One region of the Burkholderia mayonis genome, then DNA from elsewhere that is predicted to be linked to it. Evidence: predicted binding sites of a transcription regulator. Region 1 holds the regulator's gene; the other holds the start of a gene.
The links. The regulator sigma-54, encoded in region 1, starts transcription at its own class of promoters, with help from an activator protein. The targets are predictions, from matches to a motif close to TGGCANGNAANCTGCTTT.
Positions count from the first base shown of each region.

Region 2: prpB (methylisocitrate lyase) is a predicted target of sigma-54. The motif match lies at 4,681-4,698, and genes of this name have one in related genera.

Region 1 is NZ_CP013386.1:3,357,963-3,365,743, forward strand. It holds gene lptA (lipopolysaccharide transport periplasmic protein LptA) at 1-180, shown strand, start outside; gene lptB (LPS export ABC transporter ATP-binding protein) at 177-953, shown strand; gene WS70_RS16140 (RNA polymerase factor sigma-54) at 1,121-2,629, shown strand; gene hpf (ribosome hibernation-promoting factor, HPF/YfiA family) at 2,782-3,141, shown strand; gene ptsN (PTS IIA-like nitrogen regulatory protein PtsN) at 3,377-3,886, shown strand; gene hprK (HPr(Ser) kinase/phosphatase) at 4,015-4,983, shown strand; gene rapZ (RNase adapter RapZ) at 5,058-5,951, shown strand; gene WS70_RS16170 (LON peptidase substrate-binding domain-containing protein) at 5,978-6,610, shown strand; gene mutY (A/G-specific adenine glycosylase) at 6,886-7,781, opposite strand, start outside.
Region 2 is NZ_CP013387.1:303,411-311,191, forward strand. It holds gene WS70_RS19950 (class I SAM-dependent methyltransferase) at 1-287, shown strand, start outside; gene WS70_RS19955 (methyl-accepting chemotaxis protein) at 583-2,202, opposite strand; gene prpR (propionate catabolism operon regulatory protein PrpR) at 2,474-4,507, opposite strand; gene prpB (methylisocitrate lyase) at 4,725-5,618, shown strand; gene prpC (bifunctional 2-methylcitrate synthase/citrate synthase) at 5,666-6,838, shown strand; gene acnD (Fe/S-dependent 2-methylisocitrate dehydratase AcnD) at 6,912-7,781, shown strand, end outside.

The sequences.
Region 1 (7,781 bases):
TATGACGGCCAGCGCGACTTCTACACCGCGCGCGGCGGCAAGGACGTCGCCGGGCCGGGCAATCCGGGCGGCCGCGTGCGCGCGATGCTGACGCCGAAGAACAGCGGCCCCGCGCCGCTGTCCGGCAGTCCGGCTCAACTCGCGCCGTCGAACAACATCCAGGGGACACCGAACCCGTGAACGCGCTCCCCAATCGCCAGCCGGCCGGCACGTCGAGCTCGCTCGTCGTGCGCAACCTGAAGAAGCGCTACGGCACGCGCACCGTCGTCAAGGACGTGTCGCTCGACGTGAAGAGCGGCGAGGTCGTCGGCCTGCTCGGCCCGAACGGCGCCGGCAAGACGACGTCGTTCTACATGATCGTCGGCCTCGTGCCGCTCGACGCGGGCGACATCTCGCTGAACGGCAGCCCGATCAGCCTGATGCCGATCCACAAGCGCGCGTCGCTCGGCCTGTCGTATCTGCCGCAGGAAGCGTCGGTGTTCCGCAAGCTGACCGTCGAGGAGAACATCCGCGCGGTGCTTGAGCTGCAGCACGACGACAACGGCAAGCGGCTGTCGAAGGACGAGATCGGCGCGCGCGCGGAAGCACTGCTCGAAGAGCTGCAGATCGCGCATCTGCGCGAGAATCCGGCGCTGTCGCTGTCGGGCGGCGAGCGCCGCCGCGTCGAGATCGCGCGCGCGCTCGCGAGCAACCCGAGCTTCATCCTGCTCGACGAGCCGTTCGCGGGCGTCGACCCGATCGCGGTGCTCGAGATCCAGAAGATCGTGAAGTTCCTCAAGCAACGCAACATCGGCGTGCTGATCACCGATCACAACGTGCGCGAGACGCTCGGCATCTGCGATCACGCATACATCATCAGCGACGGATCGGTCCTCGCGTCCGGCGCCCCGAAGGACATCATCGAAAACGAAAGCGTACGGCGCGTCTACCTCGGCGAGCACTTCCGCATGTAAGCGGCGCGGGACACGATCCCGCCGCCGCCCTTTCCCCGGCGCGACCCGCGCCCTCGCTCCGCACGCCCGGCTCGCGCCGCTCGTGCGCATTCGCGCGCCAAGCGTCATTCCGGATGCCTCAACGCGCCGCCCTCGTGGCAAACTTCCGGTACGACTCCCTTTTTGCCATGAAAGCCAGCCTCCAACTCCGCCTGTCGCAGCATCTCGCGCTCACCCCCCAGCTTCAGCAGTCGATCCGGCTGCTGCAGTTGTCGACGCTCGAACTGCAGCAGGAAGTCGCGATGGCGGTCGCGCAGAATCCGCTTCTCGAAAACGAAGACGACTGGATCGCGAGCCCGCTGCGCGTTGCGGCCGATGGCTCGGTGATCGCGCAGACGCCCGCATCGTCGGCGCCCGAGCCAATGCAGGGCGCATCGAACGGCACGAGTGCGACGAATGAGCGCACCGAGCGCGACGAGCCTGCGGGCGTCGACGAATACGACAGCTATTCGGCCGACAGCGGCGATGCGAGCCAGTGGAACCTCGACGACTTCGGCCGCTCGCCCTCCGCCTCGGACGACGACGATCTGCCGCCGATGCAGATCCACGAAACGGCGACGTCGCTGCGCGACCATCTCGCCGCGCAACTGCGCGTCACGCAAGCGAGCCCGCGCGATCGCGCGCTCGTGATGTTCCTGATCGAATCGCTCGACGACGACGGCTATCTGACCGCGTCGCTCGAAGAAGTCCTCGCCGATCTGCCGCCGGAGCTCGAGGTCGACCTCGACGAGCTGAACGCGGCGCTCGCGCTGCTGCACAGCTTCGATCCGGCAGGCGTCGGCGCGCGCTCCCCGTCCGAGTGCCTGAAGTTGCAATTGCTGCGGCTGGATCCGTCCCCGACGCGCGCGCTCGCACTCGACATCGTGTCACAGCATCTCGAGCTGCTCGCCGCGCGCGATTTCACGCGCCTGCGCAAGCAACTGAAGGCATCCGACGACGAGCTGCGCGATGCGCACGCGCTCATCCGCTCGCTCGAGCCGTTCCCCGGCGCGGCGTACGGCAAAGCCGAAGCGGATTACGTGGTGCCCGACATCATCGTGAAGAAGACGGGTCAGAACTGGCAGGCGGAACTCAACCCGGAAGTCGTCCCGCGGCTGCGGATCAACCATCTGTACGCGAACATCCTGCGCAATAGCCGGGGCGATCCGAGCGCGGGTTCGCTCAAGCAGCAACTGCAGGAAGCGCGCTGGCTGATCAAGAATATTCAGCAGCGATTCGAGACGATCCTGCGCGTCGCGCAAGCGATTGTCGAACGTCAGAAGAATTTTTTCGCGCACGGCGAAATTGCGATGCGCCCCTTGGTTTTGCGGGAAATAGCTGATACGCTGGGCCTACACGAGTCGACTGTCTCCCGTGTGACAACCGGCAAGTACATGCTGACCCCGTTCGGCACACTTGAATTTAAGTACTTCTTCGGATCGCACGTTTCGACAGACACCGGAGGTGCCGCGTCGTCGACGGCAATCCGCGCCCTCATCAAACAACTGATAGGAGCCGAAGACCCCAAATCCCCTCTTTCGGATAGTCGCATAGCCGAACTGCTAGCGGAACAAGGGTTCGTGGTCGCGCGCCGCACGGTTGCCAAATATCGCGAAGCCCTCAAGATCCCGGCGGTAAATCTGCGCAAGTCTCTGTAGCCCGTCGCCACGCGGTGGGCGTTTTCCGGCCGCCGCATCGTCGACGGCAAAGTCGGCCGACCGATCCGCTCGCTGCGGCGAGCGTCGGCAAACGAAATCGGCAGGCGCTGCCGCCTCTATGCGGAAGGTGGTCATTAGCTTGGAGAAGCACTATGAACCTGAAGATCAGTGGACACCATCTCGAAGTCACACCTGCTATCCGCGAATACGTGATCACCAAGCTCGACAGGGTGCTACGGCATAGCGATCAGGTCATCGATGGCGCTGTGATCCTCACGGTCGACAATCACAAGGAGAAGGACAAGCGGCAAAAGGCGGAAATCACGCTGCATCTGAAGGGCAAGGATATCTTCGTCGAAAGCGCGAACGGCGATATGTACGCCGCGATCGATCTGCTGATCGACAAGCTCGACCGGCAAGTCGTCAAGCACATGGAGCGTCTACAAACGCACGCGCACGAGCCGATCAAGCACCATCAGGTGGCCGAGCAAATCGAACTTCCGCCGCAATGAGCCGTGGCGCGGCAGCGCTGGCCGAACCGCCCGCTTCGACGGGCGGTTTTTTATTGTGCAAACCGCTGTGGCGCGACGCGCGAACACTGCACAATAGAAGCGTTTCTCGACGTTTCGCACAGCGCGCGGCGCCGTCTGCAGTGCTCTATAATGTCTCGGTTATTATCGGGGGCGATGAGCCGGCTCGCCGCGCTTCACAGGTCTCCTTCGCCTAACGCCGTCCTTTTTGACCGACATGGAAAATCAGTCCGCCGCGAGGAGATCCCAGGCCGCCCCTATGCCTGCCAACATGAATCGCCTAGCCAAAATCCTGCCTCTGGAGAATGTCGTCATCGACCTCTCCGTCACCAGCAAGAAACGCGTCTTCGAACAAGCCGGCCTGATCTTCGAGAATCAGAACGGCATCGCCCGCAGCACCGTCACCGATAATCTGTTCGCGCGCGAGCGTCTCGGCTCGACGGGTCTCGGCGAAGGGGTCGCCATTCCGCACGGCCGGATCAAGGGGCTCAAGCACCCGCTCGCCGCGTTCGTGCGGCTCGCCGAGCCGATCCCGTTCGAGGCGCCGGACGGCCAGCCCGTCTCGCTGCTGATCTTCCTGCTCGTGCCGGAACAGGCGACGCAGCAGCACCTCGAAATCCTCTCCGAAATCGCCCAACTGCTGTCCGATCGCGACACCCGCGAGCGTCTGCACACCGAAACGGACCGCGACGAGTTGCATGGACTCCTGACTCAGTGGCAACCTTAAGCTGATCGGGGCGGTTCGTTCCCCATTGCGTCGCGGCCCGCGCCGCCGAGCCGAGCCGCCCGCCGCCGGGCCGGAGCCGCAACCTTCGTTGCAGCGTCCGGGCGCCGGCTCCTTGGAGTAACGGACTCATGGATACGTCCAGCATCAACGCCCAGAGCATCTTCGACGACAACGCGGCCATGCTGAAGCTCAGCTGGCTGACGGGGCATGAAGGCTGGGAACGCGGGTTTTCCGCCGACACGGTCGCGAATGCGACGTCGAGCGCCGACCTCGTCGGCCACTTGAACCTGATCCACCCGAACCGGATCCAGGTGCTCGGCGAAGCCGAGATCGACTACTACCAGCGCCAAACCGACGAAGATCGCTCGCGCCACATGGCCGAGCTGATCGCACTCGAGCCGCCGTTCCTGGTGGTCGCAGGCGGCGCCGCCGCGCCGCCCGAGCTCGTCCTGCGCTGCACGCGCTCGTCGACGCCGCTCTTCACGACGCCGATGTCGGCCGCCGCGGTGATCGACAGCCTGCGCCTCTACATGTCGCGGATCCTCGCGCCGCGCGCGACGTTGCACGGCGTGTTCCTCGACATTCTCGGAATGGGCGTGCTGCTGACGGGCGATTCGGGCCTCGGCAAGAGCGAGCTCGGCCTCGAGCTGATCAGCCGCGGCCACGGGCTCGTCGCCGACGACGCTGTCGATTTCGTCAGACTTGGCCCCGATTTCGTCGAAGGGCGCTGCCCGCCGCTCCTGCAGAACCTGCTCGAAGTGCGCGGCCTCGGCCTTCTCGACATCAAGACGATCTTCGGCGAGACCGCGGTCCGCCGGAAGATGAAGCTGAAGCTGATCGTCCAGCTCGTGCGGCGGCCGGACGGCGAATTCCAGCGGCTGCCGCTCGAAAGCCAGACGGTCGACGTGCTGGGTCTGCCGATCAGCAAGGTCACGATCCAGGTCGCGGCGGGCCGCAACCTTGCGGTGCTCGTCGAGGCGGCGGTGCGCAACACGATCCTGCAACTGCGCGGCATCGACACGCTGCGCGACTTCATGGACCGCCAGCGCCTCGCGATGCAGGACCCGGACAGCCAGTTCCCCGGCAAGCTCGTGTAACTCGCGCCGGCTCCCGCCGCCACGCTGGCGCAATGAGCCGGTGCTATGATGAAACGTCAGGATTTTCTCTTTCCATGCGCATTGTCCTCATCACCGGCATCTCCGGCTCCGGCAAGTCCGTCGCGCTGAACGCGCTCGAGGACGCAGGCTACTATTGCGTCGACAACCTGCCGCCCCACGTGCTGCCCGAGCTCGCCCACTACCTTGCCGCCGAAGGCCAGAACCGGCTCGCCGTCGCGATCGACGCGCGCTCGAGCGCCTCGCTCGACGAAATGCCGGGCCTCATCCGCGCGCTGTCGCGCGAGCACGACGTGCGCGTGCTGTTCCTGAACGCGAGCACGCAGGCCCTGATCCAGCGCTTCTCCGAAACGCGCCGCCGCCATCCGCTGTCGGGCTCGCCGTCGCACGACGCGGACGTCGGCCTGCTCGTGTCGCTCGAAGAGGCGATCGAGCGCGAGCGCGACCTCGTCGCGCCGCTCGCCGAATTCGGTCATCAGATCGACACGAGCAACCTGCGCGCGAACGTGCTGCGCACGTGGGTCAAGCGCTTCATCGAGCAGAAGAACGACGATCTCGTGCTGATGTTCGAATCGTTCGGCTTCAAGCGCGGCGTGCCGCTCGACGCCGATTTCATGTTCGACGTGCGCGCGCTGCCGAACCCGTATTACGACCACGAGCTGCGCCCGCTCACCGGGCTCGACCAGCCGGTCGTCGCGTTTCTCGACGCGCTGCCCGTCGTCCATCAGATGCTGGACGACATCGAATCGTTTCTCACCAAATGGCTGCCGCATTTCCGCGAAGACAATCGCAGCTACCTGACGGTCGCGATCGGCTGCACGGGCGGCCAGCATCGATCGGTGTTTCTCGCGGAGACGCTTGCCGCGCGTCTTTCGCGGCAGGCCAACGTGATCGTGCGGCATCGTGACGCGCCCGTCGCCGTGGACGCGTCGTCGCGGCTGGTGACCTAGCGCCGCTCACTTTTCCCGTCCCCGCCATGTCCTCTCTGTCGACCACGCTCATCGATTTGCCGCTCTTTCCACTGCATACGGTGTTGTTTCCGGGCGGACTCTTGCCTCTGAAAGTCTTCGAGGCGCGCTATCTGGACATGGCGCGCGCGTGCCTGCGCGACGACGCGCCGTTCGGCGTGTGCCTGCTGAAGAGCGGCCCCGAAGTCGCTCAGGAAGATGAAGTATCGGTGCCCGAGACGATCGGCTGCATGGCGCGGATCGTCGAGTGCGACACCGGCGAATTCGGCATGCTGTTCCTGCGCACGATCGGCACACAGCGCTTCGAGCTGCTGTCGCATCGGGTCGAAGCGAACGGCCTGCTCGTCGGCATCGCCGAGCCGATGCAGGACGACATCCCGCTCGAAGGCGATGAAGCGCTCGCGCAATTCGGCGCGTGCGCGGAGGCGCTCGACCGGATCGTCGACGTGCTGCGCAAATCCGAAGCCGAGTTGCCGTTCGCGGAGCCGTTCCGCTTCGAAGACCCGACATGGGTGTCGAATCGGCTCGCCGAAGTGCTGCCGCTCGATCTGCGCGCGCGGCAGAAGCTGATGGAGTTTCCCGACGTCGGCGCACGGATCGACGCGGTTCATCGGGAATTGAATCGTCACGGATGGCTGTAGGCGCGAGGCGTCGTTCGATCGCCGGGGCTTTGAGACAGGACAGCCGGAACTGCTCGGCGTTTTTGGGTATGAGCCGCACTCGGCCGGATCCTTGGCCAGCGACAGGCAGCACATTCGTACGCGACGATCCGTGCTACCGCCCCGAACATCGCTTCATGACGAAGGCTCGTCGGCCACAACCCGCTGCCCTTTCGCAGCGCGCCTTCGATGCCGCGCGCCGTCGCCGCACGGCTCGCCGGCGCGCGCATCATCCGGCCTTTGACCGACCACCCAGCCTACGGCAAAGACCCGCTCAGCCCGTCGAGCAGCTTACGCACGGGCGCCGGCACGCCGTATGCGTCGAGCTTGTCGAGCGCGACCCATGCGGCCTCGTCGTCGGCGGCCTGCAACACGCCGCCCGCCGCGCTGTCGAGCTCGGCAAGCCGCGGCTCGATCTCGAGCCTGAAGTGCGTGAACGTATGCGTGAGCGGCGCGAGCGGCGCGAGCTCCGCGCCACCGAACTCGCGCGCGCGCAGCGCGAGCGCGGCATCGCCGTCCGCTTCGGGCAGGCTCCACAAGCCGCCCCAGATGCCCGTGGGCGGACGCCGCAGTAACAGCACCGCGTCGCCGTCGCGCAGCACGAGCATCCATGTGCGGCGCGTCGGCACCGCCTTTTTCGGACGCGCGGCGGGCAGCTCGCGCTGCCGCCCGCTCTGCTCGGCCACGCAGTCGCCCGCGAACGGGCAGCGCGCGCAATCGGGCCTGCCGCGCGCACAGAGCGTCGCGCCGAGATCCATCAAGCCCTGCGTGTACGCGGTGACGTCGGCCGGCTCGCCCGCATCGGGCAGCAGCGCCTCGGCGAGGGCCCACATCTCGTTCTCGACACGCTTGTCGCCCGGAAAACCCTCGACGCCGAACACGCGCGCGAGCACCCGCTTCACGTTGCCGTCGAGGATCGTCGCGCGCGCACCGAACGCGAACGACGCGATCGCCGCGGCCGTCGACCGGCCGATGCCCGGCAGCTCGGCGAGCGCTTCGGGCGACGCCGGGAACGCGCCGCCGTGCAGCTCGACGACCGCCTGCGCGCAGCGATGCAGATTGCGCGCACGCGAGTAGTAGCCGAGCCCGGCCCACAGCGCCATCACGTCGTCGATCGGCGCGGCCGCGAGCGCGGCGACGTCCGGATAGCGCT
Region 2 (7,781 bases), on a different replicon from region 1:
ACGCGGCGCGCATCACGTATTCGCTGCCGATCGGCGTGTTCAACTATTTCCGCAATTCGCGTTTCAACCGAGCGTTCGATGGTTATGCGATGCGCGTGTGCGCTGCGCACAAGTTCGGGATACTCATCATGTATACCGATTTCGCGACGCAGCAGCGGCAACTCGCCGACGCCGGCCTTCGGCTGCGCGCGGCGTTCGGCGGTTCGACCGGCAAGCCTTTGCGGTGCGAGCAGGATTTCGGCGATGAAGCGTGGTTTCACTTCGTCGCGAGCAAGCCGTGCATGTAGGGTCGGAGTGATGCGTAGGAGCGGCGCGTCGGCGAACGCCACGCCGGATTCGAGGCATCGGCGTGCGTTTCGTGCGCAAATCCAAACGCAGCGACAGCGCGTGCATGTGGGTTCGCATCGGCGTCGAGTCGCGGTTGTCGACGCACGCATCGTTAGAAGGCCGATGGAGCGGCAGCCAATGACGCTTTACCGAAATGCTTCCCGCTGACGTAGCGGCAATGCGCGGCCGTTTCGCCGCGCACGATCCGGTCAGGTTGCGCCTAACCGGCGCTTTGCCGCTCCGCTCGCTTAGCCTTCAAGCGAATGCGTCCACTGGCCGCGGATCGCGCTCGGCGGGCCGCCGCGTATCGCGCGCGCCGCGCACAGCGTCGCGCTCGGCGGCGCGGTCGCCATGCAGCTTGAACACCGCCACCGCGCCGTGCAGCGCGCGCGCCTGTTCGGCGAGCGCATGCGCGGCCGCGGACGCCTCTTCGACGAGCGCCGCGTTCTGCTGCGTCACGTTGTCCATTTGCGCGACCGCGTGGTTGACCTGCTCGATGCCGACGCTCTGCTCGTTCGACGCCGACGCGATCTCGCTGACGATGTCCGTCACCTGCCGCACCGAACCGACGATCTCGCCGATGATCCGCCCCGCGTCGCCGACGAGCGCGGAGCCCGCGCCGACGCGCTCGGTCGACTGCTCGATCAGCGTCTTGATTTCGCGCGCGGCCGTCGCGCTGCGCTGCGCGAGTGTGCGCACTTCACCCGCGACGACCGCGAAGCCGCACCCTTGCTCGCCCGCGCGCGCGGCCTCGACGGCCGCATTCAGCGCGAGGATGTTGGTCTGGAACGCGATGCCGTCGATGACCGCGATGATTTCGGCGACCTTGCTCGAGCTGTCCGCGATTCCGTGCATCGTGTCGACGACTTGGCGCATCACGTCGCCGCCGCGTATCGCGGTCGTCGACGCCGCGCCCGCGACCGCGCACGCATGCTGCGCATGCTCGGCATTGCGGCGCACGGTCGACGTGAGCTCGTCCATGCTCGCGGCCGTTTCTTCGAGCGACGCCGCCTGCTCCTCGGTGCGCGACGACAGATCGAGATTGCCCGACGCGATCTGCGCGCTCGCCGTCGCGACGCCGTCGGCGTTGTGCCGCACGTCGCGGACGACGTGCGACAGGCTCGCCTGCATGTCCTTCAGCGCGGCGAGCAGTTCGGCGATCTCGTCGTCGCCGCGCGCGTCGATCGGCGTCGACAGATCGCCTGTCGCGATCCGGCGCACGCACGCGAGCGCGTGTGCAAGCGGACGCGCCACCGTGCCGCTGAACCACACGCCGCCGCCGAGCGCGAGCGCGAACACGACGAGCGTCGCGACGATGCCGACCGTCGTCGCGCGCACGGCGTCGCTTGCGGCATCGGCCGATACGCGCGCGCTGTCGGCGGCAATGTTCTGCGCGGCCTTTTCGAGCAGCGCGGCGGGCGCACGATCGACGCCCGCGACTGCCTGATCGCCGGTGGACGGATCGAAGCCCGATGCCTTGAATGCTTCGAATCCCTTACGATAGCCTTGCCCCATTTCCGCGTGCGCCGACGCGAATTGCTCGATCAGCCTGCGGCTCTCGCTGTCGGGCAGCTTCGACTTCAATTCGGCGGCGAGCGCATCGACTGTCTGTTCGCGCTGCCGGAACGCGCTCCAGTACTTGTCGAGTTTCGCCGGATCCTTGCCGCGCAGCAGCGTGTCCTTCCACTCCTGAACTTGCAGCTTGAATGCAACGAGCGTCGCGGACACCATCCGCTCGTTCGCGACGTTTTGCTGGACCGTCGTGCCGTATGTGTCGAGCGAGCGATTGAGCGCGTGGATGCCGTAGAACGCGCCGGCGGACGTCAGGACGAGCGCTGCCGCGAAGGCAAGGGGGATTTTGCGGCGGAGCTTCATCTGACCTCGGGAATGGCTGGGGAATGCGGTGTCGCCTGCTGGCGATGGCTGGTTATCGGCGCGACCGCGCGTTCCTTAAATAAGAAGAATGGCTGCGTATCGATGTAAATCGTAAACGCCGAAAAGGGCTGGAACGTGCGTTCCGTCGCGCGATGCGCGCGCGTCGCCGCTCGCGTTTCGCGCGACGCGAACGGCGAATGGCGAGCGGAAATCAGAATGACTCAAAAGCCGGAGTGAAAGAACGCCGCCATGAAACCGCGATTCGCGAGCGTCACGCGCCGCCGCCGCGCTTCCGGTCGCCCCGAACGCCGCGCGCTTTCCCTTCGTCCGCGGCGAGCTTGCGCCACAGTGTCGTCTTGCTGATGCCGAGCATCGCGCACGCGCGATCGCGATCGCCGCCGCATGCGTCGAGCGCGGCGCGGATTTCGTCCGCCTCCGCGCGCCGGCGACGCTGCACGAGCGTTGGACCTTGCGCGGCGCGATCGTTGCCGCCCGCATCGACGTCGCCGTCACCGCCCGTTGCGAACGCATCGGCCGCGAGCACTTCGGGCGCTATCGCACGCAACGTGTCGACGCTCACGGCCACATGGCCGCGCTCGTCCGCATCGGCGAGCTCCACCGCGATCCGCTCGATCACGTTCTGCAATTCGCGCACGTTGCCGGGCCACCGATAGCGCATCAGCGCCGCGTTCGCCGCTTCGAGCGCACGCGCCGCGTCGCGTGCGTCGCGCAATCGCTCGGCGAGCCGCGGCTCGCGGCGCGCGGCTTGCGCCAACAGCGTCGCGGCGAGCGCGGGAATGTCGGCCGCGCGCTTGCGCAGCGGCGGCAGCCCGATGTTCAGGATGTTCAGCCGGTAATACAGATCCGCGCGGAACGCGCCCGCTTCGACGGCTGCGAGGAGCGGCCGGTGCGTCGCCGCGACGACGCGGATGTCGATCGGAATCGGCTCGGTCGAGCCGACGCGCACGACTTCGCGTTCCTGCAGCACGCGCAGCAGCCGGCTTTGCAGCGACGGCGGCATTTCGCCGATCTCGTCGAGGAACAGCGTGCCGCGGTGCGCGGCTTCGAAGAGCCCCGCCTTGCCGCCGCGCCGCGCGCCGGTGAACGCGCCTTCCTCGTAGCCGAACAGCTCACTTTCGAGCAGCGCTTCCGGAAACGCGCCGCAGTTCACCGCGACGAACGGATACTTGCGGCGCGCGGACAGCGCATGCAGGCTCTGCGCGATCATCTCCTTGCCGGTGCCGCTTTCGCCGAGGATCAGCACGGTCGCGTCCGATTTCGCGTAGCGCCGCGCGAGATCGCGCGCGTGCGCGATCGCGGGCGACGCGCCGACGACGTCGTCGAGCCGGTAGCGCGCGGTGAACTGCTGCGCATGCTGATGCGAGCGCAGCGTGCGGTCGAGCCGCTCGACCGCGCGCGATTCCTGGAACGTCAGCACGCTGCCCGGCGCGCCGGCGCTCGCGGCGAGCGGGCCGCGATGAACGACGTAGCGCACGCCGCGCACGGTCGCGAGCGTGTCGCCGTCGGCCGCGCGCAGCGTGCGCAGCTCGGGCGTCAGGTCGTGCAGCGCGCGGCCGACCGCGGTCGACGGCTCAATGCCGAGCGCGAGCGCGAGCCGCTCGTTGATCGCCTCGACGCGGCCCTCGCCATCGAGCGCGACGACGCCGTCGCGCAGATGCTGCAGCAGGTTGTCGAGGCGCTCGCGGCGCAGCGCTTCGCCGTGCGTCGCGTGCGCGACTTCGAGCGCGGTGTTGACGGCCGCGCGCACCGACGCGTGCGAGTAGAGGAACACCGCGCCCATCCCGACGTTCGCGGCGAGATCGGTGACGAGCCCCGGCCCGACGACGGTCTCGATGCCGCGATCGCGCATCTCGAGCACGCGCGTCTCCGCTTCCTGCGCGGTCTGGTACGACGCGAACGCGACGTCGAGCCCATACGCGGCCGCGAAGCTGCGCACCTCGGGCGGCGTCTCGCCGTAGCTGACGAGCGCGATCCGCGTCGCGTCTCGCCGCGCGCGGGCGAGCGCGTGCATCACGTCGAAGCCGGTCGGATTGACGAGTACGACAGGCACGCGCACGCGCGCCTTCAGGTAGGTGCCGTTCGAGCCGGCGGCGACGATCGCGTCGGGGCGCCCGGCGCCCGCCGTCGCGAGCGCGGTGATCGCCTCCTCGTAGCCGCGCGCGACGATCCGCAGGTCGGCGCGCTCTTCGTATTCGTCGGCGATGTCGCGAAACAACGCGCGCAGCCGGCTGATGCCGACTGCCCAGACGCGCGGCCGCACGCCGGTTTCGGGCAGGGTGCTCATGCTGAGGGCCGAAAGGCTGAACGAGCGTGGCGCTCGGACGGATGGATGACGATCCGCATTATCGCGCTTGAATTTCAAATATGGAATTTCAATTTCGATATTGCAATCATCCGATGTGAGCGCCGAGCATGGAATGCGCGCAGAATCAGCAAGTTAGCGGCCGGCGAACGCCTTGGCCCGGACCTTGCTACTCACGAGCATCTTTCAGGAGGAGTCGATGGGCAACCCACAACTGATCAGCGCCGGCGCGAAATTCCGCGCGGCGGTCGCGGCCGAGCAGCCGCTGCAGGTGGTCGGCGCGATCACCGCGTACGCCGCGAAGATGGCCGAGGCGGTCGGCTTCAAGGCGGTCTATCTGTCGGGCGGCGGCGTCGCCGCGAACTCGCTCGGCATTCCCGATCTCGGCATCAGCACGATGGACGACGTGCTCGTCGACGCGAACCGCATCACCAACGCGACGAACCTGCCGCTTCTCGTCGACATCGATACCGGCTGGGGCGGCGCGTTCAACATCGCGCGCACGATCCGCTCGTTCATCAAGGCGGGCGTCGGCGCGGTGCACCTCGAGGACCAGGTCGGCCAGAAGCGCTGCGGCCACCGTCCGGGCAAGGAATGCGTGCCGACTGGCGAGATGGTCGACCGGATCAAGGCGGCCGTCGACGCGCGCACCGACGAGACCTTCGTGATCATGGCGCGCACCGACGCCGCGGCGGCCGAGGGCATCGATGCGGCGATCGAGCGCGCGATCGCGTACGTCGAGGCGGGCGCGGACATGATCTTCCCCGAAGCGATGAAGACGCTCGATGACTACCGCCGCTTCAAGGAAGCGGTGAAGGTGCCGATCCTCGCGAACCTGACCGAGTTCGGCTCGACGCCGCTCTTCACGATCGACGAGCTGAAGGGCGCGAACGTCGACATCGCGCTGTATTGCTGCGGCGCGTATCGCGCGATGAACAAGGCCGCGCTGAATTTCTACGAGACGGTGCGCCGCGACGGCACGCAGAAGGCCGCCGTGCCGACGATGCAGACGCGCGCGGAGCTTTACGAATATCTCGGCTATTACGCATACGAAGACAAGCTGGACCAGCTTTTCAGCCAAGGCCGGAACTGAAGCACGGATACAAGGATTCAAGGATTCGAACCCAGGAGAGTGTAAGGATGAGCGAGACAAAGGAAGCAACAGCAACGAGCGCCGCGGGCGGTTTCAAGCCGAAGAAGTCGGTCGCGCTGTCGGGCGTCGCGGCGGGCAATACGGCGCTGTGCACGGTCGGCAAGACCGGTAACGATCTGCATTACCGCGGCTACGACATTCTCGATATCGCCGGCTCGAGCGAATTCGAGGAGATCGCGCATCTGCTCGTGCACGAGACGCTGCCGAACGTCACCGAGCTGGCCGCGTACAAGACGAAGCTGCGCGCGATGCGCGGACTGCCCGCGAACGTGAAGGCGGCGCTCGAATGGGTGCCGGCGTCCGCGCATCCGATGGACGTGATGCGCACGGGCGTGTCGGTGCTCGGCACCGTGCTGCCGGAAAAGGACGACCACAACCTGCCGGGCGCGCGCGACATCGCGGACCGGCTGATGGCGTCGCTCGGCTCGATGCTGCTGTACTGGTATCACTATTCGCACAACGGCAAGCGGATCGAGACCGAAACCGACGACGACTCGATCGGCGGCCATTTCCTGCATCTGCTGCACGGCAAGACGCCGTCGAAGTCGTGGGTCGACGCGATGCACACGTCGCTGATCCTGTACGCGGAGCACGAGTTCAACGCGTCGACGTTCGCGGGCCGCGTGATCGCCGGCACGGGCTCCGACATCTACTCGTCGATCACGGGCGCGATCGGCGCGCTGCGCGGGCCGAAGCACGGCGGCGCGAACGAAGTCGCGTACGAGATCCAGAACCGCTACCGGACGCCCGACGAAGCGGAAGCCGACATCCGCCGCCGCGTCGAGAACAAGGAAGTGGTGATCGGCTTCGGCCACCCGGTCTACACGATTTCCGATCCGCGCAACAAGGTGATCAAGGAAGTCGCGCGCAAGCTGTCGAAGGAAGCGGGCGACCCGAAGCTCTTCAACATCGCCGAGCGGCTCGAATCGGTGATGTGGGAGATCAAGAAGATGTTCCCGAACCTCGACTGGTTCAGCGCGGTGTCGTATCACATGATGGGCGTGCCGACCGCGATGTTCACGCCGCTCTTCGTGATCGCGCGGACGTCCGGCTGGAGCGCGCACATCATCGAGCAGCGGATCGACAACAAGATCATCCGCCCGAGCGCGAACTACACCGGCCCGGAAGACCTGAAGTTCGTGCCGATCGAGAAGCGCTGATCGGCGGCATGCGACGGCCGGGCTCGACGCCCGGCCGTTTCGCGACGATCGTTACCCAGTCTGTCCCCACGCAATGAACACTGCCAACCGCAAACCCCTGCCCGGCACGTCGCTCGATTTCTTCGACGCGCGCGCCGCCGTCGACGCGATCAGCCCGGGCGCCTACGATACCCTGCCGTACACGTCGCGCGTGCTCGCCGAGAACCTCGTGCGCCGCTGCGACCCGGCGATCCTCGCCGATTCCCTGAAACAGCTCGTCGAGCGCAAGCGCGAACGCGATTTTCCGTGGTTCCCGGCGCGCGTCGTGTGCCACGACATCCTCGGCCAGACGGCGCTCGTCGATCTCGCCGGCTTGCGCGACGCGATCGCGGAGCGGGGCGGCGATCCGGCGAAGGTGAATCCGGTCGTGCCGGTGCAACTGATCGTCGATCACTCGCTCGCCGTCGAGTGCGGCGGCTTCGATCCGGACGCGTTCAAGAAGAACCGCGCGATCGAGGATCGCCGCAACGAGGACCGCTTTCACTTCATCGAGTGGACGAAGAAGGCGTTCGAGAACGTCGACGTGATCCCGCCCGGCAACGGCATCATGCACCAGATCAATCTGGAGAAGATGTCACCCGTGATCCAGGCGCACGACGGCGTCGCGTATCCGGACACCTGCGTCGGCACCGACAGCCACACGCCGCACGTCGACGCGCTCGGCGTGATCGCGATCGGCGTCGGCGGCCTGGAGGCGGAGAACGTGATGCTCGGCCGCGCGTCGTGGATGCGTCTGCCGGACATCGTCGGCGTCGAGCTGACCGGCAAGCGTCAGCCCGGCATCACCGCGACCGACGTCGTGCTCGCGCTCACGGAATGCCTGCGCCGCGAGAAGGTGGTCGGCGCGTATCTCGAATTCCGCGGCGAGGGTGCGAAGAGCCTCACGCTCGGCGATCGTGCGACG